DNA from 3 places in the Micromonospora sp. NBRC 107095 genome. Region 3 is predicted to be linked to each of the others. Evidence: riboswitches for the same ligand, from Rfam matches in the RefSeq annotation. Region 3 holds a riboswitch; each other region holds the start of a gene.
The links. A riboswitch is a leader RNA that binds a small molecule or an ion and turns the genes downstream of it on or off. The one in region 3 is predicted to bind cyclic di-AMP.
Positions count from the first base shown of each region.

Region 1: linked by a shared signal. The riboswitch ahead of QSK15_RS11105 (C39 family peptidase) and the one ahead of QSK15_RS14810 (transglycosylase family protein) in region 3 are both predicted to bind cyclic di-AMP.
Region 2: linked by a shared signal. The riboswitch ahead of QSK15_RS01130 (C40 family peptidase) and the one ahead of QSK15_RS14810 (transglycosylase family protein) in region 3 are both predicted to bind cyclic di-AMP.

Region 1 is NZ_BSTU01000001.1:2,383,375-2,392,777, forward strand. Features, by position in the region: gene QSK15_RS11090 (acyltransferase family protein) at 1-503, shown strand, start outside; gene QSK15_RS11095 (hypothetical protein) at 596-1,018, shown strand; gene QSK15_RS11100 (hypothetical protein) at 1,148-1,915, shown strand; cyclic di-AMP (ydaO/yuaA leader) riboswitch at 2,201-2,342, shown strand; gene QSK15_RS11105 (C39 family peptidase) at 2,576-3,424, shown strand; gene QSK15_RS11110 (hypothetical protein) at 3,498-4,535, opposite strand; gene QSK15_RS11115 (alpha/beta fold hydrolase) at 4,672-5,418, shown strand; gene QSK15_RS11120 (CDP-glycerol glycerophosphotransferase family protein) at 5,423-7,093, opposite strand; gene QSK15_RS11125 (bifunctional cytidylyltransferase/SDR family oxidoreductase) at 7,127-8,644, opposite strand; gene QSK15_RS11130 (ABC transporter ATP-binding protein) at 8,791-9,403, opposite strand, start outside.
Region 2 is NZ_BSTU01000001.1:230,583-239,985, reverse strand. Features, by position in the region: gene QSK15_RS01170 (ATP-binding protein) at 1-1,052, opposite strand, end outside; gene QSK15_RS01165 (LD-carboxypeptidase) at 1,325-2,263, shown strand; gene QSK15_RS01160 (2'-5' RNA ligase family protein) at 2,277-2,831, shown strand; gene QSK15_RS01155 (hypothetical protein) at 2,877-3,950, opposite strand; gene QSK15_RS01150 (SigE family RNA polymerase sigma factor) at 3,940-4,473, opposite strand; tRNA gene QSK15_RS01145 (tRNA-Gly) at 4,638-4,711, opposite strand; gene QSK15_RS01140 (pyridoxamine 5'-phosphate oxidase family protein) at 4,898-5,455, opposite strand; gene dcd (dCTP deaminase) at 5,552-6,130, shown strand; gene QSK15_RS01130 (C40 family peptidase) at 6,189-7,229, opposite strand; cyclic di-AMP (ydaO/yuaA leader) riboswitch at 7,243-7,378, opposite strand; gene QSK15_RS01125 (N-acetylmuramoyl-L-alanine amidase) at 7,614-9,403, shown strand, end outside.
Region 3 is NZ_BSTU01000002.1:534,216-543,618, forward strand. Features, by position in the region: gene QSK15_RS14785 (ATP-binding protein) at 1-2,334, opposite strand, end outside; gene QSK15_RS14790 (M28 family peptidase) at 2,538-3,989, shown strand; gene QSK15_RS14795 (SDR family oxidoreductase) at 4,050-4,748, opposite strand; gene htpG (molecular chaperone HtpG) at 4,899-6,827, shown strand; gene QSK15_RS14805 (hypothetical protein) at 7,144-7,644, shown strand; cyclic di-AMP (ydaO/yuaA leader) riboswitch at 7,856-8,028, shown strand; gene QSK15_RS14810 (transglycosylase family protein) at 8,029-8,697, shown strand; gene QSK15_RS14815 (hypothetical protein) at 8,795-9,163, opposite strand; gene dinB (DNA polymerase IV) at 9,287-9,403, opposite strand, start outside.

The DNA.
Region 1 (9,403 bases), on a different contig from region 3:
CGATCTTCGTGGTCACCTGGGTGGCGGCCGCGCAGTGGATCCGCGCCGAGTTGTGGACCACGTTGCTCGCCGTCGCGTACCTGTTGGTGATCACCGCTGCCGCTGACGCGGACGTGCGGGGTCGGCGCTCGCCGTGGCGGTCCCGGCCGTTGATCTGGCTCGGTGAGGTCTCGTTCGCCTTCTACCTGGTGCACGTGCTGGTGATGACGAGCGTGCTGCGGTGGAGCGGGGACTGGGGGACCGGCTTCGCGGGCTGGCGTGGGCCCGCCGTGGTGCTCGGCTTCCTGGTGGCGAACCTGATCCTCGCCGGGCTGCTGCACCGCTTCGTCGAGACCCCGATGATGCGCCGGCTCGCACCGCGCCGTCCGGCCCGGTCCGCGCCCGTCCCCCGGCAACGCGCGGCCGGTGCCGCCGGTGACGGCGACGCACCAGCCCCCGAGAGCGGAGCCGCCGACGAGGTCGGTCAGGCCAACGGTCGATCACCGTACGCCGACCTGCGCTGACAGCGTCCACCCTGGTCACACGGGTCGGCGCGGCGCGATCCGACACGCCCGTGGTCGGTGCGCCCGGCTCGGCGTGACGGTAGCGTGGGGACGTGCTTCCGGTCGCGTTCACCTGTCCGCTGTGGTGGGTGGCGCGCTGGGCGACGCGGGTGCTGACCAGCCTCGCCGTCGTCGCGGCCCTGGCGCTCGGCGCAGGCCCGGCCACGGCCGCCGCGTCGACGCCCAGCCCGGTGCCAACGTCGAGCGTGGTGTCGGCCTCCGCCGCCGTCGGGCCGCTGGCGGCCTCCTGTCGGCACGTCGGGGCGCACGCTGCGGCGTGCCCGGCAGCGGCGATCCCACAGGACGCCGTCGAGGAGGCTGCTCCCGCCTGGGCTGTCGACTCGCCCGGGGCGCTCCCCGAGGAGCCGGGCGTCATCGCGACCGGCGTGCTTCCGGTCCGCGCGGCGGAGTCCGACCGGCTGCCCCTGGTCGACAGTGCGAGCGGTCGGGCCTGCCGGGCCCCACCCCGGCACTGAGCCACCGGGACGATCGTCCCGCCGCCGCGCCTGTCGCCCCACCCGCTTCCCACCCGCCGACCGGTGGCCCTCCGTGGCCCGCCGGCCGGTGCGGCCCCATCGCACTGCTCTCTTCCTGAGGTGCCGACCATGGAGACCGTCGTCTTCTACCAGTTCGTGACCGAGGTGCCGCGGGCCGCCGCCATCTGGTCGACCCTGGTCCTGCTGACCCTGGGCCTGCTCACCGTGCTGGCCGCCCGTCCCGAACGGGACCGGCCCGCTGACCCGCTCCCGGCCGCGCCCACCGTTCGGGAGGTGGCCGCCGCCGAGGCCGCCGACCTGCGCCGCTACGCCGAGGAGGTGGCCGTCGCCGCGGCCGGCGCGGCGACGACAGCCAAGCGGCGACGCGCCGCCTGGCTGAGCGCCCAGGAGCAGATGGAGCGGGCCTGGACCGGGTACGACGCGGCGGACACCGCCGCGCGTCGCTTCGCGGGCGCCGGGGCGCTGCCCACCCCACGGACCCCGCACACCCCCGCCGAGTACGCGGCCCGGGAGCGCTATCTGCACCGGGCGGCGATGGCGGCGTACTGGCGGGGTGACCTGAGCATGGCGCAGCTCGGTGACGTGTTCGGGCACCGGCACGGCTGGGATCCCCGACGCCACCCGGTCGAGCAGGAGGTGCTGATCAGCCGGGTGGTCCGGGATGCGCGGCTGGCCGACTACCAGGTGGCCGCCGACCGTGAGCGGGCCGCCTGGCGTGACGCGGAGTTGGCCGCCGAGTCGGCTCGTACCCTCGCCGAGGAGGCGTACGCGGCGGCGGCCCGGCTGCGCCCCGACCCGGCGCCCGCCCGCCGGACGGTGGCCCGGGCGTTGCGTCCGGCCGTCGTGGCACGGTGGCGCCCGCTCCGGGCGGGTTGAGCCCGATCTGTGATGTGAGGCCGGTCACGCAATTGTGAAATCGGACGCCGGGCGCGAGCCGCGCCATTGTTCCCGCGATTATGGTGGCGTTCTTCGTCGCCTGTCCGGTTGTCGCCCGCAGGCGCGCCCGTAACCGGTTGTCCCATCGAGTCACATCATCGGCAATACGCGCAGAAATTGCCGCGCCAATTGAGGTTTGCGCAGGTGAACCTCGCTTGGCAGGGCGTGTGGGCGGCCAGTAGTGTCGTCCCGTCCGGTGCGGTAACCGATCGCAAGACGCGACGCCGCACCGACCCGCTTAATCGTGATCAACGAACCGGGGACCCATCAGTAAGTCCGGGGTGAATCCGCGAGCCACGGCCCGCGGTAGGGCGATCTTCCCGCCCGAATCCGTCAGCTAACCCGGTAGGCGGTGTCGGAAGGAGTCCCATCCTCGTGCAGCACCTTTCCACCCCTCGGTTGTTCCCTCGCCTCCACGGCGCGGCGGTGCACCCGCTCATTCGTCCAGTGACGGTGAGCTGACCCCCCGGGTCATCGCCTTCCCCGCCCGGCCACGCCGGGCGTTCCCCTGAGCGGTTCACCATCCGCGGACCACGGTCCGCGCGCTGGCGCCTGCCCGGATACCGGTCCGGCCCCGGTGTGCCGCTCTCCCCCCGATCCGTGGAGGACCCCGTGAAGCACACCCTGCAGCGTCAGCTCCGCCGCCTCGTCACCGAGCGCCCGTACCAGATCGTTGCCGCCTCCGCCGCGGCCCTCGCCATCGCCACCACCGGCGGCGCCCTGCTCACCACCGCCGACGACGCCCCGGCCGACCAGCGCACCGCGACCACCGTCGCCGAGATGCGCAGCGACGTCGCCGCCTCCCGTGGCGACGCTCGGGACGCGTCCCCCTCGGCCAGCGTCGCACCGACCACCGCCGCGCCGACCACCAGCGCCGCGTCCCCCGCCGCGAAGGCAAAGATCAACCCCGACCTGACCCGGAAGCCGACGCCGCCGAAGCCGCCCGCGACCAAGGTGCTCGACTACGACTACGAGGCGCAGAACACCTACTACAACTGCGGTCCGGCGGCCACTCGCAACGCGCTCAGCGCCGCCGGCATCGACCGCACCCAGGAGGAGCTCGGCGCCGAGCTGGGCACCACCGAGATGGGCACCAACTCGGCCGAGGACACCACCCGGGTGCTCAACGCCGAGGTGAAGGGCTCCCCGTACCGGACCCGGATGTTCCCCAGCGCGCCCAGCCCGGCGCAGATGGACCGGCTCCAGGCCGACGTGGTGAAGGCCATCACCGACGGCCGGGGCGTGGTCGCCAACGTCGTCGGGGACGCCACCGACACCGACGGCGGCTGGCACTCCTACGGCGGCGGGCACTACATCGCCGTCGTGGGCTACAAGGACAACGGTCGCACCGTGCGGATCGCCGACTCGGCGAACCCAGCCGACCCGTCGTACTGGATCACCACCATCGACCTGGCCAACTGGATCACCAGCCGGGGCTACTCCGCCTGACCCGGGCACGCTGACCGTCGCGGGCGTCGTCCCCCACAAGGGGCCGGCGCCCGCGGCGTCTTCGACTGTGCGGTCAGTAGGTGATGAAGCCGTACAACGCCTTGTGGTTCGACTTCGTCCCGACCACGGTGTGGTCGACGGCGGACGACTGCACACTGCCCCTGACGAACAAGTAGTCGATCTTGCTGGAACCGTTGGTGGCCGCCGACCCGTACCCGGTCATGCCGTAGCCGCTGAGCGTGCCGGGGGCGATGCCGGTGCGGTTCGCGTCGATGCCCACCACGCGGATCGTCGACGCGTTCAGCAGCGTGGTCGCGTCCGCACCGAGGTGGATGCCGCTGTTGGCGATGCCCCGGTCGCCGTCGCCGGCGCAGGCGTTCTGCCGATTCTCCTGCGGCAGGTGCATCGTCGCGGCGAACACACTGGTGCCGGTCGCCTTGATGGTGAAGCGCGCCGCGATCGCGCTGGTCCGCTTCCACTTGTAGTAGTCGGTGCTGTCCGGGTCGCTGTTCGGCGGCTTGTACAGCGTGCACCCGGCGCCGTTCGCGTACGCCGTGCCCGGCTTGAGCCAACCCGCGCTCCAGTACTTCGAGATGTCGCCACTGGCCAGGTTGAGCGTGCGCTTGTTCCAGATGATGCCGTTGGTCTGCTTTTTCTTGAGGTCCCCGAGCGACTGCGAGCTGCACTTGTGCGTGCTGCCCCACGGCTCCGGGTCGTCCCACGCCACGATCGCCCCGTAGCTGCCCGCCGGGTAGCCGAACTTCGCCGACAGTTGGTCGGCGTACGCCTCGGCCTGGCCGGTGCCACGCACCTGCTGCACGATCAGGATGTCGGGCGCCACCACGCCGCTGGTGCCCGTGCGACCGACGTCGTCGACCAGGATCGAGGTCAGGTGGTCCGGTCCGGAGATCCGGGTGCAGCTCCCGTCGGAGTTGTTCACCACCAGGTTCTCGATGTTGTTGTTGTAGACCCGCAGCACCCGATCGGCCGCCGCGATCGTTGCGACGTTCGGTGCGGCCACGTCCGATGGCGTCGCGGACGCCCAGTGCGGTACGCCGAGCGTGACGGCTGCCAGTGCCGCGACCAGCGCCGACCCGTACATCCTGTACACAGTGGCTCCCCTCGGGACGGAATCGACAGATGGCTCTGTCCGTCCGGCCCGGAACTCTACAATGGATCATGGTTTCGTGGGGGCGGCGTGGATGACGGCTCTCGTACCAGGCCGTGAACCGTGGGAGACTGCGGCCGTGGTGGATGAATCGGGTGGTCAAGCCGGTCGCGGGCGGGTCCTGCTGCTCCTGCACGGGATGGGCACGACCGGGGACGTCTGGTTGCCGTGGGCGCCGCTGCTGGAGCAGCGCTGGGCGGGGCGGTGGCTGGCACCGGACCTCGCCGGCCACGGCTGGGCGGCACCGCTTCAGTCGTACACCTTCGCGGGGTTCGCCGACCAGATAGCGCGCGGCCTGGCACCCGGCGACCGGCTCGTCGTGCTCGGGCACTCGCTGGGCGGGGTGGTCGGCCTCGCGCTGGCCGCCCGCGCCGCCGGGACGCCGGTGGACGCCGTGGTCGGACTGGGCATCAAGGCCGTCTGGTCACCCGACGAGCTGACCCGCGCCGCCGACCTCGCCGCCCGCCCGGTCAGTTGGTTCGCGACCCGCGCCGAGGCGGCGCGCCGCTACCTGCGGGTCTCCGGGCTGGCCGGCCTGGTCCCGCCGGACGCCCCCGTGGTGGACGCCGGGCTGCGCCAGGTCGACGGCCGGTGGCGCCTCGCCATGGACCCGACCGCGTTCGCCGTCGGCGAGCCCGACCTGGCCGCGCTGCTGGCGGCGACCGACGTGCCGGTGCTGCTGGCGCGCGGGGAGCACGACCCGATGGTCACCGACGAACAGCTCAAGGAGTATGGCGTGCCCGTCGCCACCCTGCCCGGCCTCGGCCACAACGCGCACGTCGAGGACCCGACGGCGGTGCTGGCGCTGCTGGATCCGTACCGCTGAGCGGCTATGCCGGGGTGGACGCGGTGAGGGTCTCGGCCGGTGCCAGCTCCCGGCGGGCGGCGGCCAGGAACGCCTCGGCGTACGACTCGGCCGGGAAGTCACCCAGGTAGCGGCGGCGGGTGGCCCAGCGGGCCTCGGCCAGCGGGTCGGTGTCCAGCAGCGCGGTCAGCACGTCGTCCACGTTGGACATGTCCCGGCGCAGCACGTAACCGGACCCGGCCAACGGGAAGCGCTCCACGAACCGCTCGCCCTCGTCGCCCATGTCGGTGACCGCGTACGGCTTTCCGGAGTAGAGGAAGTCGGAGATCACGCCGGACACGTCGGAGACCAGCGCGTCGGAGGAGTTGACGCACTCGGTGAGGCTCAGCTCCCGAGCCGCCGCGCCGACCACGTGCTGACGGCCGGTGCGCGCCCGGTCGACGACGAGCAGTTCGGTGAGGCGGCCCAGCTGGCGGGCCGACGCCGGGTTCTGCGCGGTGTACGGGTGGGCCCGCAGGATCACCGTCGCGCCGCGCTCCAACAGCCGCTGCAGCAGCCTCTCCGCCACCGGCAGCGAGCAGTAGTCGGCGTCGGCATGGTGCCCGGTCCAGGTCGGGGTGTACAGCACCGTGGGGTGCGCCAATCCTCGCGCCGGCTCCGCGCGTACCTCGATCGACTCGACCTGTGGGCGACCCACCACCACGAACTTGTCCGCCGGGATCTGCACCCCGGCGCGGGCGTACCTGTCGATCGCCGCCTGCCCGGCCACGAAGATCCGGTCGAAGATGCCCGAGACCGGGTTGGCGCTCGGCGCCTTGTCGCTGTCGCCGTGGTGCAGCTGGACGTGGGTGAGCTGGGTGAAGCGGACGCAGTGGCTGTTCTTCGCCCCGTGGTTGACGTAGAACGCCACCCGCAGGCTCGGCACCAGCGCCTCGTCCATCGCGCCCAGGGTGGGGCAGTAGACGACCGGCGCGTCGGTTGCCGCCGCGATCGGGGCCAGGAACTCCGGTTCGCGCAGCACGACCAGGAACGGCCGGCCGATCCGTTCCAGGTACGGCAGCCACATGGTGACCTGGTATTCCGACCCGGGGGGTGCGGAGAAGTAGAGCAGGAACTCCGGGCGGTGGCGGCGCAGCGCGGCGGCCACCGGCCCGCCACCGGCCCGTGGCCGGAACCGTCGCCGGGCCAGGTCCAGTGCGACAGCACCGGCGCCCGCCCCGACCAGCAGGCTGGCGGCCAGCGCCACCCCGGCCGGCAGGGCAAGCGCGGCGGCGAGCGCCAGGGCGGCGAGCAGCCCGAGCAGCGCCGTGCCGAGCTGGTCGGCGATCAGCGGCGTCCAGGCGCGTACCGGCAGGTTGGCCGTCCGGATCTCCAGACTGCCGGCGGTGCGCAGCGGACCCACCAGCAGCACCAGCCCCAACAGGACCAGCCCGGTGACGACCAGTGCGAGGTTGAGCCCGTCGTCCAGCCGCCGGGCGTAGCCGACCAGGATCGCCGCGGCGATCAACGTGGTCTCCGCCACCAGGTCGGCGCCGGGCCGGATCCGCTGCTCGGCGGCCGTGGCGGCCAGCGCGGCGACGGCCAGTGCCAGCCCCCAACCGGTGGCACCGGTGAGTGCCAGCACGACAAAGGCCAGCACGGCCAACCCGATGGTCAGGCACCGGGCGGCCAGCTTTCGGACCAGGTCGCCGCGCATGTCGCTCCGTTCGTGGTTCCGCCGCCGCCGGCGTCAGTTCGCGGACGTGGCGCCGGCCGGTGCCTTCAGAGAACCCGACCCGGCCTGGACCGGCACGTTCGGCGTGGGCCCGTCACCGGGTGCCCGGCGTACGTCGATGACCTGACCGGTCAGGTCGGAGATCAGCACGTCCAGCGACGACTGGGCGACGGCCTCGGCGGCGAGCAGGGTGTGCTCCGGCTCCTCGCCGAAGGCCCGGGTCCGCATCGGGGTGGCGGTGCGCTCCGGGTTGATGCAGTTGACCCGGACGCCCACGTCGGCCCACTCGTCGGCGAGCGCCTGGGTGAGGTTGACCAGGGCGGCCTTGGTGGCCGAGTAGAGCGCGTAGCGGGCCCTGCCCCGGGTGTAGGAGCTGGAGGTGTAGAGCAGCAGCTGACCCTTGGTCTGCTGGAGGTAGGGAAGGGACTGCCGGGCGATGGTCACCGGGCCGACGAAGTTGACCTGGAGCACCCGGTCCATCGTCTCCTCGTCCATCTCGGCGAGGGCGCCCCGCTCCAGGATCCCGGCGGTGACCACCACGTGGTCGATCCGGCCGGTGGCCTCGAAGGCGGTCGTCAGCGCGGCCTCGACGTCCTCGGCGCGCTCGACGTGGGTGCCGGTGGTGGAGCGGCTGAACGGGAAGACCTGCGCGCCGTAGCGGCGGGCCAGCTCGGCCAGCTCGTGACCGATGCCGTAGCTGCCGCCGAACACCACGATGGTGCGGCCGGTCAGCTCCTCGGCGTAGCTGCGGTGGTCGGTGAGCCGGGGTGCCTGCGCGGCGGCGAGCTGGAAGAGCTTGTCCGCCAGGTGCACGTCGACCGGGTGGGTGACCTTGATGTTCTCGTCGGAACCGTCGATCACCTTGATCGGGGTGCCGGGCAGGTAGCGCAGCACCACGCCGCAGTCGTCGGTGGCGGCGAAGTCCGGGTCACCCTCGGCGATCCGGTACGCCTCGCGGATGGTGGGGGAGCGGAACGCCTGCGGGGTCTGGCCACGGCGCAGGCGGGAGCGCGTCGGGATGTCGGTGATGCAGTCGTTGTCGTCGACCTGGATGATCGTGTCCGCGGAGGGGATGGCCACGTCCACGGCGGCGTAGCTCCAGAGCGCGTTGACGCACTCGCGCACGATCCGGCCACTGACCAGCGGACGCACCGCGTCGTGGAAGAGGATGTTGCAGTCCTGGGGGCCGACCGCGTCCAGCGCGATCCGGGTGGTGGCGTTGCGGGTGTCACCGCCCTCGATCACCTTGGTGACCTTGCGCAGGCCGGCCTTCTCGACGATCTGCCGGGCGTCCTCGACGTGGCCGGTGGCCATCAGCACGATGATCTCGTCGATCTCCGGTGCCGCCTCGAAGACCGCGAGGGTGTGCTCGATGATCGGCTTACCGGCGATCTTCAGCAGCTGCTTCGGGATGCCGAGGCCCAGCCGGGTCCCGGTGCCTCCGGCGAGAACCACCGCCACTGTCCGTGAGGGGCGCCACGGCGTCGGGTTCTCCGCTTCGGCGTCCGGGCCAGTGGTCTGGTCCTGCGTCATTGCCGGATCCTCACTCTCAGGGATGCGTTAACGGAAGGTTCCGCCCGAGCGGCGACGGAATGAACCTTAACGCGCGGACCGCGCCGCCCCAACGCGGGCGACGCGGTCCTCGGGGTGCCGTGTCGATGCCGGACGTTCGCGGAACTCTACTTGCTGTTCGCGTACGCCTCGTATGCCCGGATGACCTCGTCGGTGGGGCCGTCCATCCGGATGACGCCCGACTCCAGCCAGATCGTCCGTTCGCAGGTGTCCCGTACGGAGGAGAGCTGGTGGCTGACCAGGAACACCGTTCCCGCCCCTTCGCGCAGCTCCCGTACCCGCTGCTCGCTGCGCTTGCGGAAGCCCTTGTCGCCGGTGGCGAGCGCCTCGTCGATGAGCAGCACGTCGTGCTTCTTGGCGGCGGCGATGGAGAACCGCAGCCGGGCCGCCATGCCGGACGAGTACGTCCGCATCGGCAGGCTGGCGAAGTCACCCCGCTCGTTGATCCCGGAGAAGTCGATGATCCCCGCGGCCTGCTTGGCCACGTCATCGGGATGCATGCCCATGGCCAGGCAGCCGAGCACGACGTTGCGCTCCCCGGAGAGGTCGTTGAGCAGGGCGGCGTTGACGCCCAGCAGCGACGGCTGCCCCTGGGTGTGGATGGCGCCCCGGTTGACCGGCAGCAGGCCGGCGATGGCCCGCAGGATGGTGGACTTGCCGGAGCCGTTGCTGCCGATCAGCCCGATCGCCTCGCCCCGGTACGCGGTGAAGGAGACACCC
Region 2 (9,403 bases), on a different contig from region 3:
ACGAGCCGGTCGACCAACTCCATGCTCGGTGGCTCGCCGAGCAGAGCGTCCCGGAGTCCGAGCCCCGCGAGGGTCGCCTGCACCACGTCACCGTCCGCGCCGATGGCGGCGAACTCGACGAGCCAGGCGCCGTCCGGCAGGTCGTCGAGCATTCTGCGCGCGGTTTCCGTGGCCAACCGGGTCTTCCCGGAGCCACCCGGCCCGATCAGGGTCGTGAGTCGGTGTTCGGCGACGAGCGCGCCGACCTGGGCAACTGCCTCGTCCTTGCCGATGAAGCTGCTCAGTTCGGCACGAAGGTTGGTCTGCCGGTTCTCCTCGCGCCGTCGTACCTCGCCCCGCAGGAGGGCGACGTGCAACGCCGACAGTTCCGGCGAGGGGTCGACGCCCAGCGCGTCGGCCAGGGCCTCGCTCGTGCGCTGATACACAAGCAGCGCCTCGTTGTCGCGGCCGCTCGCGGCGAGGGCCCGCATCAACCCGAGAGCCAGCCGTTCCCGCACCGGGTGCTCGGCCACCAGGTCAGTCAGCTCCGCCACCAACTCCGGACCGTGGCCGAGGCTGATCTCCACGTCGAAGCGGTCCTCCAGGGCGGTCAGACGCAGCCTGTCGAGTCGGGTGACCGCCGCGTCGAGCGACGGGCTGTCGGCCAGGCCGACGTCCTGCATCGCCGCACCGCGCCACAGGTCGAGGGCCTCGCGCAACCGCCGTACCCGCTGCGGGCCCTCGTCATCGCGAGCCTGGCCGACGAGGCGTTCGAACCGTACGGCGTCGACGGCGTCGGGTTCGACCATCAACCGGTAGCCGTCCGTCTGTCCCTCGATCGACCCCTCCGGCAGCGCCTTCCGGAGCCGGGAAACCAGGCGGTGCAGGGCGTTCGCCGCGTCGGAGGGTGGGTGTTCGCCCCAGATCCAGTCGACGAGGGTCCCTTTCGGGACCACGTGGCCCGGGTTGAGTGCGAGGGCGGTCAACAGCCCGCGCAGCCGCGCGCCCGGCACGTCCATGAAGGTGCCGTCGTCCCTGCGCACTTCGAATGGACCAAGCATCCCGACCTGCACCTGGCAGATCTTGCCATGGACATGAGAAGCATCCGTGTTGCCGACTCCCGCTCCGCTGGCGGCTGTCGGGCGGAGGTCGACCACGGGAGATCCTCGTGGTTCTCCTGGAACCCGTTCCGAATTGAGATGCGCGCCGGCTGGCGCACCTGTTGGATCTCGACATGGCGCATGAGCTCGTTCGTCCTCGAAAAGCCCGCCCCGGAGACCACCTCGCGGTCCTCTCGCCGTCGTTCGCCGCGGCCGGCGCCTATCCGGCGATCCACGAACAGGCAATGCGACGGCTCGCCGACCTGACCGGCCTCGTACCGGTCGAATACCCCACCACCCGCCAGGTGGGCGCGAGCGCGGCAGCGCGGGCGGCAGACATGAACGCCGCCTTCGCAGACCCCCAGGTACGCGGCATTCTCGCCGTCATCGGAGGCGACGACCAGATCACCGTCATCCCCCACCTGGACGCCGACCTGGCCCGAGCCGACCCGAAGCCGTTCCTGGGCACCAGCGACAACACCAACCTGCACCACTGGCTCTGGGGTCTCGGCATCGCCAGCTTCTACGGCGGGTCGTCCCAGGTGCATCTCGGCCCCGGGCCCGCCGTCGACGACGTCCACGCCCGGTCGCTGCGTGCGGCCCTACTCACCGGGGAACGGCTGGAGATCACCGATCCGGGTGAGTCCGAGGACATCGGCATCGACTGGGCAGACCCGCAGGCGTTGAAGTCCTTCGGCGAGCGCGAACCGACGCAGCCGTGGAGCTGGTACGGGCCGTCGCGGGCGGTCACCGGCCGCACCTGGGGTGGCTGCCTGGAGGTCATCCAGTGGATCCTGACGGCGGGACGCTTCCCGTTTCCCCCCGAGGCCCTACAGGGCGGGGTACTGCTCATCGAGACGTCGGAGGAACTCCTTCCCGCCCGCGAGGTCGGCTGGATAGTCCGATCGCTCGGTGAACGCGGTCTCCTCAACGCCGTCGACGCGGTAGTGGTCGCCCGTCCGCCGGTCTCCGACCACAACCGTCGACCTGCGGCCGACGATCGGGCACGGCTACGCGAACAGCAGCGCGACACCGTCGTCGACGTGGTGACCCGCTACAACCCCGAGGCGGTCATCTGCGTCGGCGTCCCGTTCGGCCACACCAGACCACAGTGGATCCTTCCCCACGGGGGCCCGGTCACCGTCGATGGCGTGGAACGCCGAATCTTCGCCGACTACCGATAGGAAGCCGCAGGGTATGGAGCCGACACAGACGGCGCTCATCGTGCCGATACCCGAGGCCGAGGAGGCGGTGGGCAGGTTCCGGGCATCACTCGACCGGGCCGCCTCGTGGGGCGTGCCGGCGCACGTGACAGTGCTCTACCCGTTCCTGCCTCCGCAGCGGATCACCGAGCAGGCCTTGGCCGCGCTGCGGGACACCATCGCCGGGGTGCCACGTTTCGATGTCGCACTGACGCACGTCGACTGGTTCGGTGATGCGGTCCTCTGGCTTGCTCCGCAGCCAGATCGGCCCTTCCGCGACCTCACCGGGGCAGTGTGGCGACGGTTTCCTGAGACACCCCCGTACGCCGGGGCGCACAGCGACGTGGTGCCACACCTGACCATCGGTCACGACGCCGACAAGCCCGTGCTGAACCACGCGGCGGAAACCGTCGCCGCGTACCTGCCGATCAACGCGGCCGTCGGCGGGGTCCGGCTGATCGCCGGCACACCGGACGTCAGCCCGTGGCGCACCGTCTGCGAGTTCCCGTTGGGCGCCCCTGATACGGGTCTCCAGGCGGTCTCGGCCTGACGTCGAGGCGCGGCCCGGACATCCCCGGATGCCTCGCCCGACAGGTCACGGCTTGTCGATCAGCTCGATCAACGCGGCGTCGCCCTGTCCGATGGTCCGTTGGTCGGGAGCGACTCGCACGGTGATTCGGCGGCAGCCGTCGAGTTCGACGTAGGTGCGGGGCTCGTTGGTGGTCAGTGGGATCAGCACAGCGAACCGACTCGCACGGGTGCTGCACGGGTTCGCCGGTCGAGACCCCCGCAGCGCACCCTCGATCGCCGCTCGTCGGTCCTCCGGCAGCACCGTTCCGTGCGCGAACTCGCCGAGTGGCTCGCCGTTCCCCGGCCTACTCTTCGGCACGTAGTAGACGCAGAGGCGGACCTGCTGCCCAGCGGGGAACGGCTCTGGCAGGGCACGGGCTTCACGGTCGGCCACCAAGGATGTCATGTCGACCTCGCGCTGGCTGCAACCCGCTCTGGCCGAATCGCTCTCGGCGACCGGACGGGTCGCCACGGTGGTCAGCGGCAGAGCATCGAGCGCTGCCCCGAAATCGTCCGGCAGAATGTCGTGGCAGGAATCGAGTGGTATGCCGGGCCGCATCCACCGGCCGTCCGCGTCAACGAGCGCGAGCCAGGGTGCCTCCTGCAGGACCGCTCTGCAGGCAAAGCCGGGATTATCCGGCGCGTCGGGCCGGCGGAGGGCGGCGACGAGAGCGGCGAGGGCGGTGGCGTCATCGCTACGCCGCTCCGTCAAAAGCCATTCGGACCGGACAGGAGGACGCTCCACCCCGCAGACGACGACCGCGGTGGGGATGAAGTCATCGCCGAGACGGGGCAGGGCGGCTGCTTCACTGGTCGGGACACGGAAGCCGCGCGCGACCATCTCCGGTGCGGCCTCCAGGCACGAAGTCCACCGCCCCCGATCGGCAGCCGTGTGGGGTGAAGGGACGCGGTTGAATATCTGCGCCCCTCCAACGCCCAGCCCAACGGCCACGGCCACGGCGAGCGCGGTGCTTCCGATCAGCCGCTGCCGGTGCCGGCGGACCCGCCGGGCCACCTGGACAACCCGATCTGGTGGCGGCGTCAGTGGCGGAACGGCATTGGTCAACAGGAGCCTGATGTCCTCATCTTCACGCGTCACTTCTCGACCCCCAGGCGGCGAACAGCTCAAGATTCGGATCGGTACGCAGAATCCGTAGGGCACGGAAGGCCTGCACCTTCACCGTGTTGTGCGAGCAGCCGAGCACTTCCGCTGTCCGCTGCACCGTCAGGTCCTCGACGTAGCGGAGCACCACGATCGCCCGCTGCTGCCGGCTGAGGCGGGCCAACGCGCGCCGTACCGCGTCCCGGTCGGCGGACTCGACGGCCATGTCGCCCCGTGAGGGCTCGTCCGGTGGCTGGCTCGGAACCTCACTGCGCCAGCGCCGCCGCCACCAGGAGACGTAGGTGGTGAACAACGCCCGGCGCAGGTACGCCTCGGGATGCCCGGCACTGTTGATCGTGGCCCAGCGCCGCCAGACGTCCGCCAGGACCGTCTGCAACAGGTCCTCGGCCCGCCCGGCATCACCGGTGAGCAGCCAGGCCGAACGCAGCAGTGCATTTGAGCGCCCCGCGACGAACTCGGCGAAGCCCTCCGGTGGCACCACGTCCCGAGGTCGTTGCATGTGTGTACCTCCCACCACCTGAACGCTCTGGGAGGCCGGCGAGGTTAACGCGGGAAGGGCCGGGTTCTTCGCGGTCTTGAGCGGCGCCGGGTTGCTGGCGTTGCTGGTCGCAACAACATCGAAGGCCCTGACCGGGACTGTCGTCCTGGCCAGGGCCTTCGCGCTGGAGCGGGTGACGGGAATCGAACCCGCACTGTCAGCTTGGGAAGCTGATGTTCTGCCATTGAACTACACCCGCAAGCGGCACCACTGTACCCGAGTCGTCGAGCCCGTGCACCCAGGTACCCCCGCCGGCCGCAGGTGTCCGCATACCGCACGACCCGGATCAGCCCGGGTTGATCGACTCGATTTCCTGAGAGTCGGGGCGTCCGAAGCGCCGGGACACCGCCGCTTCACGGAAGCCGAGTCGATCTTCCGGCCTTTGTCAGGCGGCCGTGCACTGGACGTCACGGCTGAGGCGGGTCGGGCGCGTCGGCGGGACGGCCAGTGGGGTGGCCACCGCCGACGGGGCGTTTGGGTCGAGCCAGACCCGCACGGCCGGCCGACCCGGCGCGAGGCCGGGAACGCCCGCGATGTGCTGCTCACGGCGGGTGAGCATCGCCACGTCGATGGTGAACTCGAAGAGCCGCCAGTCGACCTGCGGCTCGGCGCGGGCGCTCTGCGCCAGCTGCGCCACCCGGACCGGATCGGTCACCGGACGGGCCCGCCCCGCCACGTACGCCTCGTCGTCGCTCTCCTCCGCCGGGAACGAGTGCAGCGCGTAGCGGCCGTCCCGTTCGAGGTCACGACGCTTGGGCGAATCGATGATGAAGCAGAACAGCCCCTCGGCGGTGATGACCGGGGAGACCGGATGGACGCGGGGCCCGCCGTCGGCACGGACCGTGGCCAGATAGCCGAAGCCCGGCCCGTACTGCTGGAGGAGAACGCGGATCCCGTCGGCGAGTCGGGGCTCGTCGGCGGCGAATTCGGACCAGGAAGCCATGTGGGCATTCTATCGAACAAATGTACGAGCAGCGACCTCGACGCGCTGGTCACCGGCACCGAATTCGCCCGGCATACAAGACGCTATGGTGGTCCGATGCTGCTCTCCGACCGTGACCTGGTCTCCGAGATCAAGGCCGGCACGCTGGGCCTGGAGCCGTTCGAGCCCACCCTGGTCCAACCGTCCAGCATCGACGTCCGACTCGACCGGCTGTTCCGGGTCTTCAACAACCACCTCTACACCCACATCGATCCCGCCATGCAGCAGGACGACCTGACCTCGGCGGTCGAGGTCCCCGACGGCGAGCCGTTCGTGCTGCACCCCGGGGAGTTCGTGCTCGCCTCGACGCTGGAGGTCATCTCGCTGGGTGACCAGCTCGCCGGCCGACTGGAGGGCAAGAGCTCGCTGGGCCGGCTCGGGCTGCTCACGCACTCCACCGCCGGCTTCATCGACCCGGGCTTCTCCGGTCACGTGACGCTGGAACTCTCGAACGTGGCGAACCTGCCGATCACCCTGTGGCCCGGCATGAAGATCGGGCAGCTCTGCATCTTCCGGCTCTCCTCGCCGGCCGAGCACCCGTACGGCTCGGCGGTCTACGGCTCGCGCTACCAGGGCCAGCGGGGGCCGACGCCCAGCCGCGCCTGGCAGCACTGGCGCACCTGGCCCACCCGCTGAACCACGACGACGAGGGCCCGCCGCGACGGATCGCGGCGGGCCCTGTCGTCATCCGGGGTCAGCCCGGGCGGCCGTAGCTGTGGATCGGGCCGTCGTCGACCTTCTTCATCTTGACCGGCTGACCGGCCTGCGAGGCGTGCACCACCCAGCCGCCGCCGACGTACATACCGACGTGGTGGATGTCGCTGTAGTAGAAAACCAGGTCGCCGGGGCGCAGGTCGCCCCTGCTGACGTTCTTCGTGACGCGGCTCTGCGCGGCGGCGTTGTGCGGCAGCGACACGCCGGCCTTCGCCCAGGCGGCCAGCATCAGCCCGGAGCAGTCGTACGAGTTCGGACCCTCCGCACCCCAGACGTAGGGCTTGCCGATCTGGGCACAGGCGAACTTGACGGCGGTGCCTGCGGCGCCGCCGGGGTAGCTGCCCGGGCAGGGCGCGGGGCGCAGTGGGCCACCGCCGCCGTTGCCGTACACCTTGAGGCGCAGCTTCTGCAGGCGGTCGATCTCTTCGTTGATCTGCTTCTTCTTCGCCGCCAGCTGAGCTTCGGTGCGGGTCAGCTGGGCCACCATCTCGTCCAGCGGCGCCTTCTGCGCGGCCAGCTGGTCGCGCAGGTCGGCGACCTCGCGTACGTCCTTCTGCTGGTTGTGCGCGAAGCGGTCGAGCATCTCGAGCTGGCCGACCACCTCGCTGGGCGACCGGCTGCCCAGCACCGCGTTGACGGTCAAGACGTTCTCACCCTTGTAGGCGCGCGCGGCCAGGGCGCCGACCTTGTCCATCGCGGCGTCGACCTGGCGCTCCAGCGGGGCGATCCGGGCGGCCAGCGCGTCGGCCTGCTTGCGCTTCGCGGCGAGGTCGATGCGGGTGGCGTTGTGCCGTTCGATGATCGGTTCGAGCTTGTTCCAGTCGGCGTCGATCTGGCGCTCGATCTCGGCGACCGACGGGTCGGCGTGCGCCGCCGTGGCACTGCCGGTCAGCACGACGGCGATGCCGGCCAGGGCGGCGAGTGCGGTGGTGAAGCGGGACCAGCGTGGGCGCGGCACGATCGACGCCGGGCCGGCTGATGCCGACCGCTCGGACGACGGCCGCGGGGCATGGAGTGCCACCGGGGTTCCGTACTCCTTCTTCCTGACCGCCTACCGGGTTAGCTGACGGGTTCGGGCGGGAAGTCGGCGCCCTACCGCAGTGGCTGCGGATTCACCCCGAGGGACCTGGGTCCCCGGTTCGCTCGGAAACGACTCGGCGGTGTCGGTCCGTTACCGCCCGGGCTGGGCGGAGCTGCTGTCGGCCCGACGAATGACCAGAGTAGAGACGCTTGTTACCGATCCGCAACCCGCACGGCCGTGACACTCCGTACCGATTGGACGAGGTCACCGACCGTGCGTGAAGAATTCTTTCCCCAGGCTTCGATAGATGGAAAGGTATTGACCTGACCTCCCGGACGGCGCGATGGTGACCTCACCTCACTCCGCGAGAATCTAGGGGGTTCGATGCACCATCCAACCCTGTCGACCGGCTGGCGGGCACTGCTCGCCGCCGCCGTGGTCGCCGCCGCGACCACGGTGCCACTCTCCGCCGGCCCGGCCGCCGCCGCGCCCACCACCGACCGTCAGCAGCAGTACGCCGCCGCGGCCACCGAGTACGGGGTGCCGACAGTCGTGCTGCTCGGCGTCTCCTACCTGGAGTCCCGCTGGGACACCAACGCCGGCACACCGAGCACCAGTGGCGGCTACGGCCCGATGCACCTGACCGACGCCCGGCACGTGGCCGCCCTACCCGGGCGCGGTCACCACGACACCGGTGCCGAGGACCCGCGCGGCGACGACTCCCGGCCCGCCCGGGTGCCCGCGCCCCGACCGGTCGAGGCCCCCGCGCCGTCCACCGCAGCGTTGCAGACCGTGGACGCCGCCGCCACGCTGACCGGAGTCGCCCCCGAGGCACTGCGCACCGACGCGGGCCTCAACATCCGGGGTGGGGCGGCGCTGCTGAGCGCGTACCAACGGGAGCTGGACGCGCCGGTCGGTGCCGACACCGACCCGGCCGCCTGGTACGGCGCGGTGGCCCGCTACTCGGGCGCGGACAGCGCCGACGCCGCCGCGGCCTTCGCCGACGAGGTCTTCACCACCATCGGTGCGGGCCAGTCCCGGGTGACCGACGACGGCCAGCGGATCACCCTGCCGGCCCGCGCGGTGCGGCCCGAGCGTTCCTGGCTGGACCGGCTGGGCCTGCGCCAGCTGGCCCGCCCAGACGGGGTGGAGTGCCCCCGCACCATCTCCTGCGAGTGGATCCCGGCACCCTACGAGGCGTTCGGCGACGGGGACTACGGCAACCACGACCTCTCCGACCGGCCCGCCCGACAGAAGATCGAATACATCGTCATCCACGACACCGAGGCGAGTTGGGCGACGACCCTGCAACTCGTCCAGGATCCGACCTACGTCAGCTGGCACTACTCGCTGCGCTCGGTGGACGGGCACATCGCCCAGCATGTGAAGACCAAGGACGTCGGGTGGCACGCCGGCAACTGGTACGTCAACGCGAAGTCGATCGGGCTGGAACACGAGGGCTTCGCGGCGCAGGGGACCTGGTACACCGAGGCGATGTACCGGACCTCGGCGAAGCTGGTCCGGCACCTGGCGCTGCGGCTGGGCATCCCGCTGGACCGGCAACACATCATCGGCCACGACAACGTGCCCGGCACCGTCGCCTCCACCGTGCGGGGAATGCACTGGGATCCGGGACCGTACTGGGACTGGACGCACTACTTCGACCTGCTGCACGCACCCCGACTGGACACCGGCACCCCGGCCACCGGTCTGGTCCGCATCGACCCCGACTACGCCACCAACCAGCCGGCGTTCACCGGTTGCGTCACCGCCGGCGTGCCGTGCGTACCGCGTGGCTCCTCGGCGGTGGTGCTCCGGAGCGCACCGTCCGCGGACGCGCCGCTGGTCAACGACGTCGCGCTCCGCCCGGACGGCACCCCGAACACGATGGCCGTGTCCGACCACGGGGCGCGGGCATCCGCCGGGCAGACGTACGCGCTGGCCGGCAGGCAGGGTGACTGGACGGCGATCTGGTACCTCGGGCAGCGGGCCTGGTTCCACAACCCGCCGTCCGCGCCGACCGCCAGCTGGACCGTCGGCGTCGTGGCCACCCCGAAACCCGGACGGGCCACCATCCCGGTGTACGGACGGGCGTACCCGGAGCAGGCGGCGTACCCGGAGGGGGTGCCCTACCAGACGATCTCGCCGTTGCAGTACACCCTGGCCGCCGGACA
Region 3 (9,403 bases):
ATCCGCCTTGGCGGGGCCGATCGGGGCCGGGTGCGAAGGGGGAGCGGAGGCGGCGACAGTCGCCGGTCCGCCGCCGAGGGCCGCCGCGGGGGTGCGGTCGCGGGCCCGGCGGATGCTGGCCCGGATCCGGGCGACCAACTCGGCTGCGGCGAACGGCTTCACCAGGTAGTCGTCGGCGCCCAGGCTCAGGCCCTCCACGCTGGCCTCACCGCCGGCACGGGCGGAGAGCACCAGCACCGGCAGCGCCCGGGTCGCCGGGTCGGCCCGGAGCCGGCGCACCAGGTCGAAGCCGTCCATGACCGGCATCATCACGTCGGTCAGCACCAGGTCCGGCAGGTCGCGGTGGATCTCGTCGAGGGCCTGCTGACCGTCGGTGACGGCCCGCACCCGCCAGCCCTGCGCGGTGAGCAGCCGGGTGAGGTACGCCCGCATGTCGGCGTTGTCGTCGGCGAGCAGGATTCGGGCCCCGGCCAGCTCGTCCGTGGTCGTTCGGGTCGCGGGGTCGGGCTCGGTCACCGCGTCGCTCGGTTCGGTGAGCCAGCCCACCGCCTCTTCGACGGCGGCCCGGGCCGCGTCACCCCGCCCGCCGACCGTCGGGCCGCTGACCGGGGTGCGGTGCGTCGCCGACCACGGCAGCGTCACGGTGAACCGGCTGCCCACGCCCACCTGGCTGGTCACCCGGACGTCGCCGCCCTCCAGCCGGGCCAACTCGTGCACCAGGGCCAGGCCGATGCCCGTGCCCTCGTGACTGCGCGAGCGGGCGCCGCGTACCCGGTGGAAGCGTTCGAAGAGCTTGGGCAGGTCCCGTTCCGCTATGCCGATGCCGGTGTCCGCGACGGTGAGACGCACCTCCTCGTCGTCGGCGTCGAGGGTGACCCGGATGCGGCCGATGAACGTGTACTTGAGGGCGTTGGAGAGCAGGTTCGTGACGATGCGTTCCCAGTTGACCGGGTCGACGGCGACCGGTCGGGGCAGCGGTGGGCAGCTCACCTCGAGGGTCAACCCGGCCCGCTCGACGGCGGCCCGGAAAACCCCGGCGAGCTCGGCGGTCAGCGCGGCCAGGTCGACCACCCGGGCGTCGCTGCGCGCCCGCCCGGCCTCCAGGCTGGAGAAGGTGAGCAGGCTGTTGACAAGCGTCAACAGTCGTGTGGCGTTACGCCAGCCGGTCTCCACCCGCTCCCGCTGCACCGGTGCCAGCGGCGCGGTGGCGTCGGTGAGGGCGTCGGTCAGCGGGCCGAGGATGAGGGTCAACGGAGTACGGAACTCGTGGCTGACGTTGGCGAAGAAGTCGGTCTTGAGCCGGTCCAGTTCCGCCATCGCCTCGACCCGGCGTCGCTCCTCCTCGTACTCCTGGGCGTTGCGCAACGCCACCGAGATCTGCTGGGCGAGGAGCTGGTAGAAGGAGCGGTACGCCTCGTCCAGCCCACGGCTGGGGCTCACCCCGGCGAGCAGGACGCCGCGTGGCTGACCCTCGTCGGCGGAGGACAGCGGCAGCGCCAGTGCGGTGCGGACCGGGTCGTCCCACGGGCCGGCGGGCAGCGGCATCCGGTCGGCGACGTCGGTCACCTCGGTCGCCCGGCCCTCGGCGGCGTCCGCCAGCCCCCAGGCGTACGCGGGCGCGCCCGGATCGGTCAGCTCGACGGCGTCCGGCAGGGTCTGGGCGTGCCGTCGGTCGCCGCCGGTGCAGGCGATCCGGCGCAGTGTCGTGCCGTCGCGCAGGTAGACGGCGGCGAACGGCACGTCCAGGGGGTGGTCGTCGATCACGCCGACCAGCCGTGCGCCGGTGGCGTCCACGTCGACGGTGCGCCCGTCGCCGAGCACGGACAGGTCGCGCAGGAGGCGTAGCCGGCGTTCGCCGATCACCTGCTGGGTGACCTCGCTGCACACGGTCAGCACGCCGACGATGCGCCCGTCGTCGTCGCGGGCGGGGGCGTGCGAGACGCTGAAGTACGCCTCCTCGCGGTAGCCGGCCCGCTTCAGCAGAAGTTGCAGCGCGGGGACCCAGCTGGCCACCGCGGTCGCCATGGCCTCTTCGACCAGCGGGGCGAGCACGTCCCAGACCTCGGCCAGGGTCGTCCGCACGTCGTCGCCGAGCGCGGCGGGGTGCTTGTCGCCGATCAGCGCCGAGTAGGCGTCGTTGTAGAGCTGGGAGTAGTTCTCGCCCCAGAGCAGCAGCATGGGATACCGGGAGGAGAGCACCATCCGGACTGCGGCGCGCAGGCTCTGCGGCCATTCGCTGACCGGGCCGAGCGGGGTGCGGGCCCAGTCCAGCTCCGCCATCAACCGCCCGGTGTCACCGCCGCCGAGGAACAGGTCGCCGCTGGGTCGTGTCACGCTCGATCCGACCCCATCGCAAGCCCCCGTTCCGGGCCTGACGACCCCTGCCGCGTTACCTACCCATCCTGACACTTCTACTCAGCTGTGTTGACGCCGGTACCCATCGTCGAACCGGCGGCGGTTCGGGACGAATGACCGATGCCTAGTACATCGACGTCTGTAATTGTCTCGGGTATCCCTCCGACCCCGAGGAGCCCCCCATGAGAGGCAGGACGCTGAGCGCGAGAATCGCGCTCGCCGTGTTCGCCGCGACGACCGTGACGCTGGCCGCCCAACCGGTGACCGCGTCGTCCCCGACCGCCACGACAGTGGCCCGGCCGATCGCCGGGTCCGTCGCCGCGCTGGCAGCGCCGGACATCTCCGTCAGCAACGTCCAGGCGCACCTGACCCAGTTCAACGCCATCGCCACCAGCAACGGTGGCAACCGACGGGCCGGCTCGGCCGGCTACACCGCCTCGCTCAACTACGTCAAGACCAGACTCCAGTCGGCCGGCTACACCGTCAGCGAGCAGTACTGCTCCAGCTGCCGGTACCCCTCGAACAACCTGATCGCGGAGTGGCCCGGCGGCCCGGCCGACCAGGTGGTCATGTTCGGCGCCCACCTGGACGGTGTGTCGGCCGGTCCGGGCATCAACGACAACGCCACCGGCTCGGCGACCCTGCTGGAGAACGCGCTGGTCCTGGCCGCGCAGAACCCGACAATGACGAAGCGGGTGCGGTTCGCCTGGTGGACCGACGAGGAGCAGGGGCTCAACGGCTCCCGGTTCTACGTCAACTCGCTCACCGCCACCCAGCGCGGCTACATCAAGGGTTACTACAACTTCGACATGGTCGGCTCGGTCAACGGCGGCTACTTCATCAACCGGGTCACCTCGACCACCGCGGCGCCGCTGAAGGCGTACTGGGACTCCCTGGGCCTGCAACCGGAGGAGAACGTCGAGGGGCAGGGCCGCTCCGACGACTACTACTTCCAGCAGGCCGGCATCCCCACCTCGGGCTACGCCGCCGGCGCCAGCGCCCGCAAGACCAGCGCCCAGGCGGCCAAGTGGGGTGGCACCGCCAACTCCGCGTACGACCCGTGCTACCACAGGTCCTGTGACACCACCGCCAACGTCAGCGCCACAGTGCTGAACCGGGCGGCCGACGGTGTCGCGTACGCGCTGTGGCAACTCGCCGTGGGTGGTGGCACCCCGACCTGCGTCGGCGGTCAGGTGATCGGAAACGGTGGCTTCGAGAACGGCAGCACGCCGTGGACCGCGTCCTCCGGCGTGATCACCAACGCCAGCGCCCAGCCGGCCCGGACCGGGTCGTACAAGGCGTGGCTGGGCGGCAACGGCCGAAGCGGCACCGAGAGCCTGACCCAGTCGGTGACGGTGCCGGCCGGCTGCGCCACCTACACGCTGTCGTTCTGGCTGCACATCGACACCGCCGAGACCACCAGTTCCACGGCGTACGACCGGCTCACCGTGCAGGTGGGTTCGACCACGCTGGCGACGTACTCGAATCTCAACGCCGCGACCGGCTACGTGCAGCGCAGCTTCAACGTGGCCGGCTCCGCCGGGCAGACGGTGACGCTGCGGTTCACCGGCACCGAGGACTCGTCGTTGCAGACCAGCTTCGTGATCGACGACGTGACGTTGCAGGCGAGCTGACCGCGTACCCGAAAACGGGCCGCCACCGGTTCTCGCCGGTGGCGGCCCGTCACGTCGTCGTCAGGGGAGCTGTGGGTAGAGCGCGGCGACGCCGCCGGCCAGCCCGGCCTGCACCTGGCGGCTGATGTCGTCGGCGACGATCTCGTACGCGTCGGTCTCGATGCCGTCCACGCCGATCTTGGCGATGGCCGCCGGGTCGGACTTCGGGCCGGTGATGTCGGCGGCCATGTCGGTGTCCAGGTAGCCGACGTGCAGGCCGGCGACCCGGACGCCCCGCTCGGCGAGTTGGACGCGCAGCACGTTGGTCATCGCCCACTCGGCGGACTTGGCGGCGCTGTAGGCCGGGTGAGCCGGGGAGCCGAACCAGGACAGCACGGAGAGCACGTTGAGGATCGTTCCGCCGCCGTTGCCGGCGATGACGGGTGCGAACGCCCGGATGGTCGACAGGGTGCCGATGTAGTGGGTCTCCAGCTCCAGCCGGACGAGGTCCAGGTCGCCGTCGAGCAGGTCGGTCCGGGTGTCGATGCCGGCGTTGTTGATCAGCAGGTTCACGTCGCCGGCCAGCTTCGCGGCGGCGGCCACCGAGGCGGGGTCGGTGATGTCGAGGCGGACCGGCGTCACGCCGGGCAGGTCGACGCTGTCGGGGTTGCGGGCGGCGGCGTAGACGGTGGCGCCCCGGGCGAGGAGTTCGGCGGCCAGGTGGCGGCCGAGGCCGCGGTTGGCGCCGGTGACGAGGGCGGTGCTTCCAGCGATCTTCATGGCGGCCACGTTATCCAAGCTGACTTCTGTTAGGCAAAGTCAGCTATCTCACCGGAGCGGGCGGACCGAATCGGGAATACGACCCGGACGCGCCCACAGCCGGACCGGTGACGACTCGTATCCTTTCCGCGAACCTCCGTACGAGCCGAGATGGGAGACGGTGTGAGCAACCAGGCCGAAACGTTGGAATTCCAGGCCGAGGCGCGTCAGCTCCTCCAGTTGGTGGTCCACTCGATCTACTCGAACAAGGACGTCTTCCTGCGGGAACTCATCTCGAACGCGTCCGACGCACTGGACAAGCTCCGGCTGGCCACCCTCGTCGACAAGGACCTCGTCGCCGACACCGACGACCTGCACGTCGCCCTGGAGATCGACCGCGACGCCCGCACCCTCACCGTGCGGGACAACGGCATCGGGATGACCCGCGACGAGGTCGTCCAGCTGATCGGCACGATCGCCAAGTCGGGCACCGCCGAGCTGCTGCGCCAGCTGCGGGAGTCCGCCGACGCGCACGCCAAGCAGGACCTCATCGGCCAGTTCGGCGTCGGCTTCTACGCCGCGTTCATGGTCGCCGACCGGGTCACCCTGCTGACCCGCAAGGCCGGTGAGACCGGCGGCACCCGCTGGGAGTCCACCGGCGAGGGCACGTACTCGATCGAGGCGGTCGACGAGGTGCCGCAGGGCACCGCTGTGACGCTGCACCTCAAGCCGGCCGACACCGAGGACAACCTGCACGACTACACCACCGAGTGGACCGTCCGCGACATCGTCAAGCGCTACTCCGACTTCATCGCCTGGCCGATCCGGATGACAGTCGAGCGGCCCGGCGCCGACGGTGAGCCCGCCACCAGCGAGGTGCAGACCCTCAACTCCATGAAGGCGCTCTGGGCGCGGCCCCGCGACGAGGTCGACGCCGCCGAGTACAACGAGTTCTACAAGCACGTCAGCCACGACTGGGCCGACCCGCTCGAGGTCGTGCACATGAAGGGCGAGGGCACCTTCGAGTACGAGGCGCTGCTGTTCCTGCCCAGCCACGCCCCACTGGATCTGTTCTCCCCACAGGGCCGCCGTGGCGTCCAGCTCTACGTCAAGCGCGTCTTCATCATGGACGACTGCGAGGCGCTGGTCCCGACGTACCTGCGCTTCGTCAAGGGCGTGGTCGACGCGCACGACCTGTCGCTGAACATCTCCCGGGAGATCCTCCAGCAGGACCGGCAGATCCAGATCGTCCGCCGCCGCCTGGTCAAGAAGATCCTCGCCACGGTCAAGGACCTCAAGGCCAACCACGCCGAGCGCTACCGCACCTTCTGGACCGAGTTCGGCGCGGTGGTCAAGGAGGGGCTGATCGACGACACCGACAACCGGGACACCCTGCTGGACATCCTGTCGGTGGCCTCCACCAACGACCCGGCCGAACCCACCGACCTGGCCGGCTACGTGTCCCGGATGAAGGACGGCCAGAGCGACATCTGGTACGCCACCGGCGAATCCCGGGCCGCCATCGAGAACTCGCCGCACCTGGAGGCCTTCCGGGCCAAGGGACACGAGGTGCTGCTCCTCACCGACCAGGTCGACGAGGTCTGGGTCGAGCGGGTCGGCACGTACGACGGCAAGACGCTGCGCTCGATCGCCAAGGGCGAGATCGACCTGGACACCGACGAGGAGAAGCAGCAGGCCGAGGCCGAGCGTGAGCAGCAGCGACAGGAGTTCGCGGCGCTGCTCGACTGGCTGGGGACCACCCTCACCGACAGTGTCCGGGAGGTTCGCCTGTCATCCCGGCTGACCACCTCACCGGCCTGCGTCGTCGGCGACGCCCACGACCTCACCCCGACCCTGGAGAAGATGTACCGGGCGATGGGGCACGAGATTCCCCCGACCAAGCGGATCCTGGAGATCAACCCCGGCCACCCGCTGGTGTCCGGGCTGCGCAAGGCCCACGAACAGGGCAGCGACTCCGCCGCCCTGACCGAGACCGCCGAGCTGCTCTACGGCTTGGCGGTGCTCGCCGAGGGTGGTGAGCTGACCGACCCGGCCCGCTTCACCCGGACGCTCGCCGACCGGCTGGCCCGCACCCTGTAGCCGTAGGGGATCGCTCGCCCGCTGCTAACGTCACGCGTTCCGCACGAGAGGCTGGAGTCCGTCGGTGCTCAGGATGGTGCTGCGTACGTCAGCCGCTGTGGTGGCCGTCTGCACGGTGACCGCCTGCGGTTCCGCACCGGCTCGTACAGCGGATCGGTCAGCGGGCGAAGCGATCCCCTCCGCGGCGCAGACGACGGGCTCGGCCACAGCCACGAAGCCGCCCGAGCCAGTAGTTCCGGCGACGGGCGGGCCGGGCTACTCCCCGGCGCTGTCCGCACGCCTGGTCGCCACGGACTCGGTGCCGTCAGGATTCACTGTGGACATTGCGACAGTCATGTCGCCCGATGCCGGGAAACAACGCTCAGACGCCTGCTCGGGCAGCATGACCCCGCTGTTGTCAGCGAGGCGGCTGACCGGGACTCCGTCAGCGATGGCCGCGGCCACCCTCAGCTATGACGCGGGCCCGGATGACCTGTGGGTGGGGACCGAAGTCCTCAGGACGTACGCCGATGACGGTGCACGACGAGCAATGGCCGACCTGCGAACCCTGATCGGCCGTTGTCCCACCGTCGCATCGTCCGGCCAGGGCGGCAGCCATCGCTTCGCAGTGGCAGCAGGGCCGCGGTTGGGCGACGACAGCATTCACGTCAGGTGCAGCGCGACCTACGGTGCCGACACGCTGGAATGCGACAGCGTCCTCGTCCGGATCGGGACCACTCTGGTGGTCATTCAGGAGGAGGGCAACAAACCCGGTGGTGACAGGTACCTGGACCAACTTGCCGAAGCTGCGCTCCGCAGATACCAGGCGACCGCCTGAATCGAACTGTCCGGCCGGGCCGTGGCCGTGTTCGCACCGCCTGCTGTGCCGACCTGATCGGAAACGGTCCACGATGGTCACTGCACAGACGTCGTTCGCCCGCAACCGCTGCGGGACCCGCCCCGCGTGGCCCGGTGAAAGAGTTCACAAGGGGTGGGCGACCGTCACCGACGGTGCCTAACGTCGGTCGGGTTCGCCAACGCGGACACCACGGCCGGCAACGCCAAATCCTGCCCCCGGTCGTCGGAACCCAGTCACCCGGGCAGGAGCGGGGGACCCACACGTTCCTCGGTGCATGTCACCTCGGGGTGAAGCCGCCACCGCGCGGCCGGGCTCCTCGGCCCGAACCCGACAGCTCACCTCGCCGGCGTGGAGGAAGCTCACATGACGTCTGTCTACACCCCCCGTCACCGACGGGTCACCACCCGCCGCCTTGCCGTCGGCACCCTTGCCGTCGGCGCGGTCACCGGCGCTGTCGCCCTCTTCGGGCCGGCCGCCCCGGCGCAGGCCGCCGTCAACTGGGACGCGATCGCCAAGTGCGAGTCCGGCGGCAACTGGAAGATCAACACTGGTAACGGGTACTACGGCGGGCTTCAGTTCTCGCAGAGCACCTGGGCCGGTTACGGCGGCAAGAAGTACGCCGCCCGCGCCGACCTGGCCAGCCGTGGCGAGCAGATCGCCGTTGCCGAGAAGGTGCTCGACGGGCAGGGCATCGGCGCGTGGCCGACCTGCGGCAAGAAGGGCGGCTCCGCGACCAAGTCCGCCGCGAAGTCGTCGACCAGATCCACCGGAAAGTCGACGACGTCGACCGCGAAGCCCACCAAACCGCAGGAGCGGTCGTCGCGTGGCGAGCAGCCGGCGACCCGCGACCACCAGCGCACCGCGCCGGTGGCGGGCGGCCAGACGTACCTGGTCAGGTCGGGCGACACCCTGTCCGAGATTGCTGCCGACCAGCGGGTGGCCGGCGGCTGGCAGGCCCTGTACGAGGACAACCGGCAGGTGGTCGGAGCAGACCCGGGTCTGATCTTTCCGGGTCAGCGGCTCAGCCTCTGACGGATGACACACGAACGCTCGGCCGGATCACCGGCCGAGCGTTCGTGTGTGTCGTGCTGTCAGCCCGGGTGCCCATGATGCCTCGTGCGGGCCGCCGTCACGCCGCCGAGGCGGACGCCTTCGGCCCTCGATGCGACGATGCCGGGCCGGCGTTCCAGCCCCAGCGGGACGCGGGAACCGCGGACTCCCCGGGACGGCCCGCGCCCACGTCGTCACTGTCGTCGCCGTCGGTGATCCTCTCGACCGAGTCGGGCGTGCTGCGGGACAGTCGCAGCGAGTGCTCGGCACCGGCACGGGCCGCGCACGGCCAGGACTGACCGGCGCACTGAAGGTTGCGGCACCGGCCCTCGTCGTCCGGCTCGTGTGCGCTCAGCACGTCGATCGCCAACTGCCACAGCAGCGGGTCGGTCACGTCGTGCGGACGCTCGGCGGTGCGGCTCGGTCGGTTGCTGGTGTCGTCGGACATGAGTGGGCCCCCCTCGTCAGGCTGTACCCCTCAAGGGTCACCCGTCAGCCGCCGGCTAAACCGCCGACCTGCTGTGATGTGTCTCTGATCGCAGCTCGGACGCGGACGCCGCACGCGTATCGGTCAGTCCGGCAGGAGTGGCATCTCCACCCCCGGCTCCCGGCCGAGCAACACCGCCCGGGTGAGTGCGGCCGATCCGAACCGGTCGCGGACCGCGTCCACCGCAGCGTCCAGATCGGA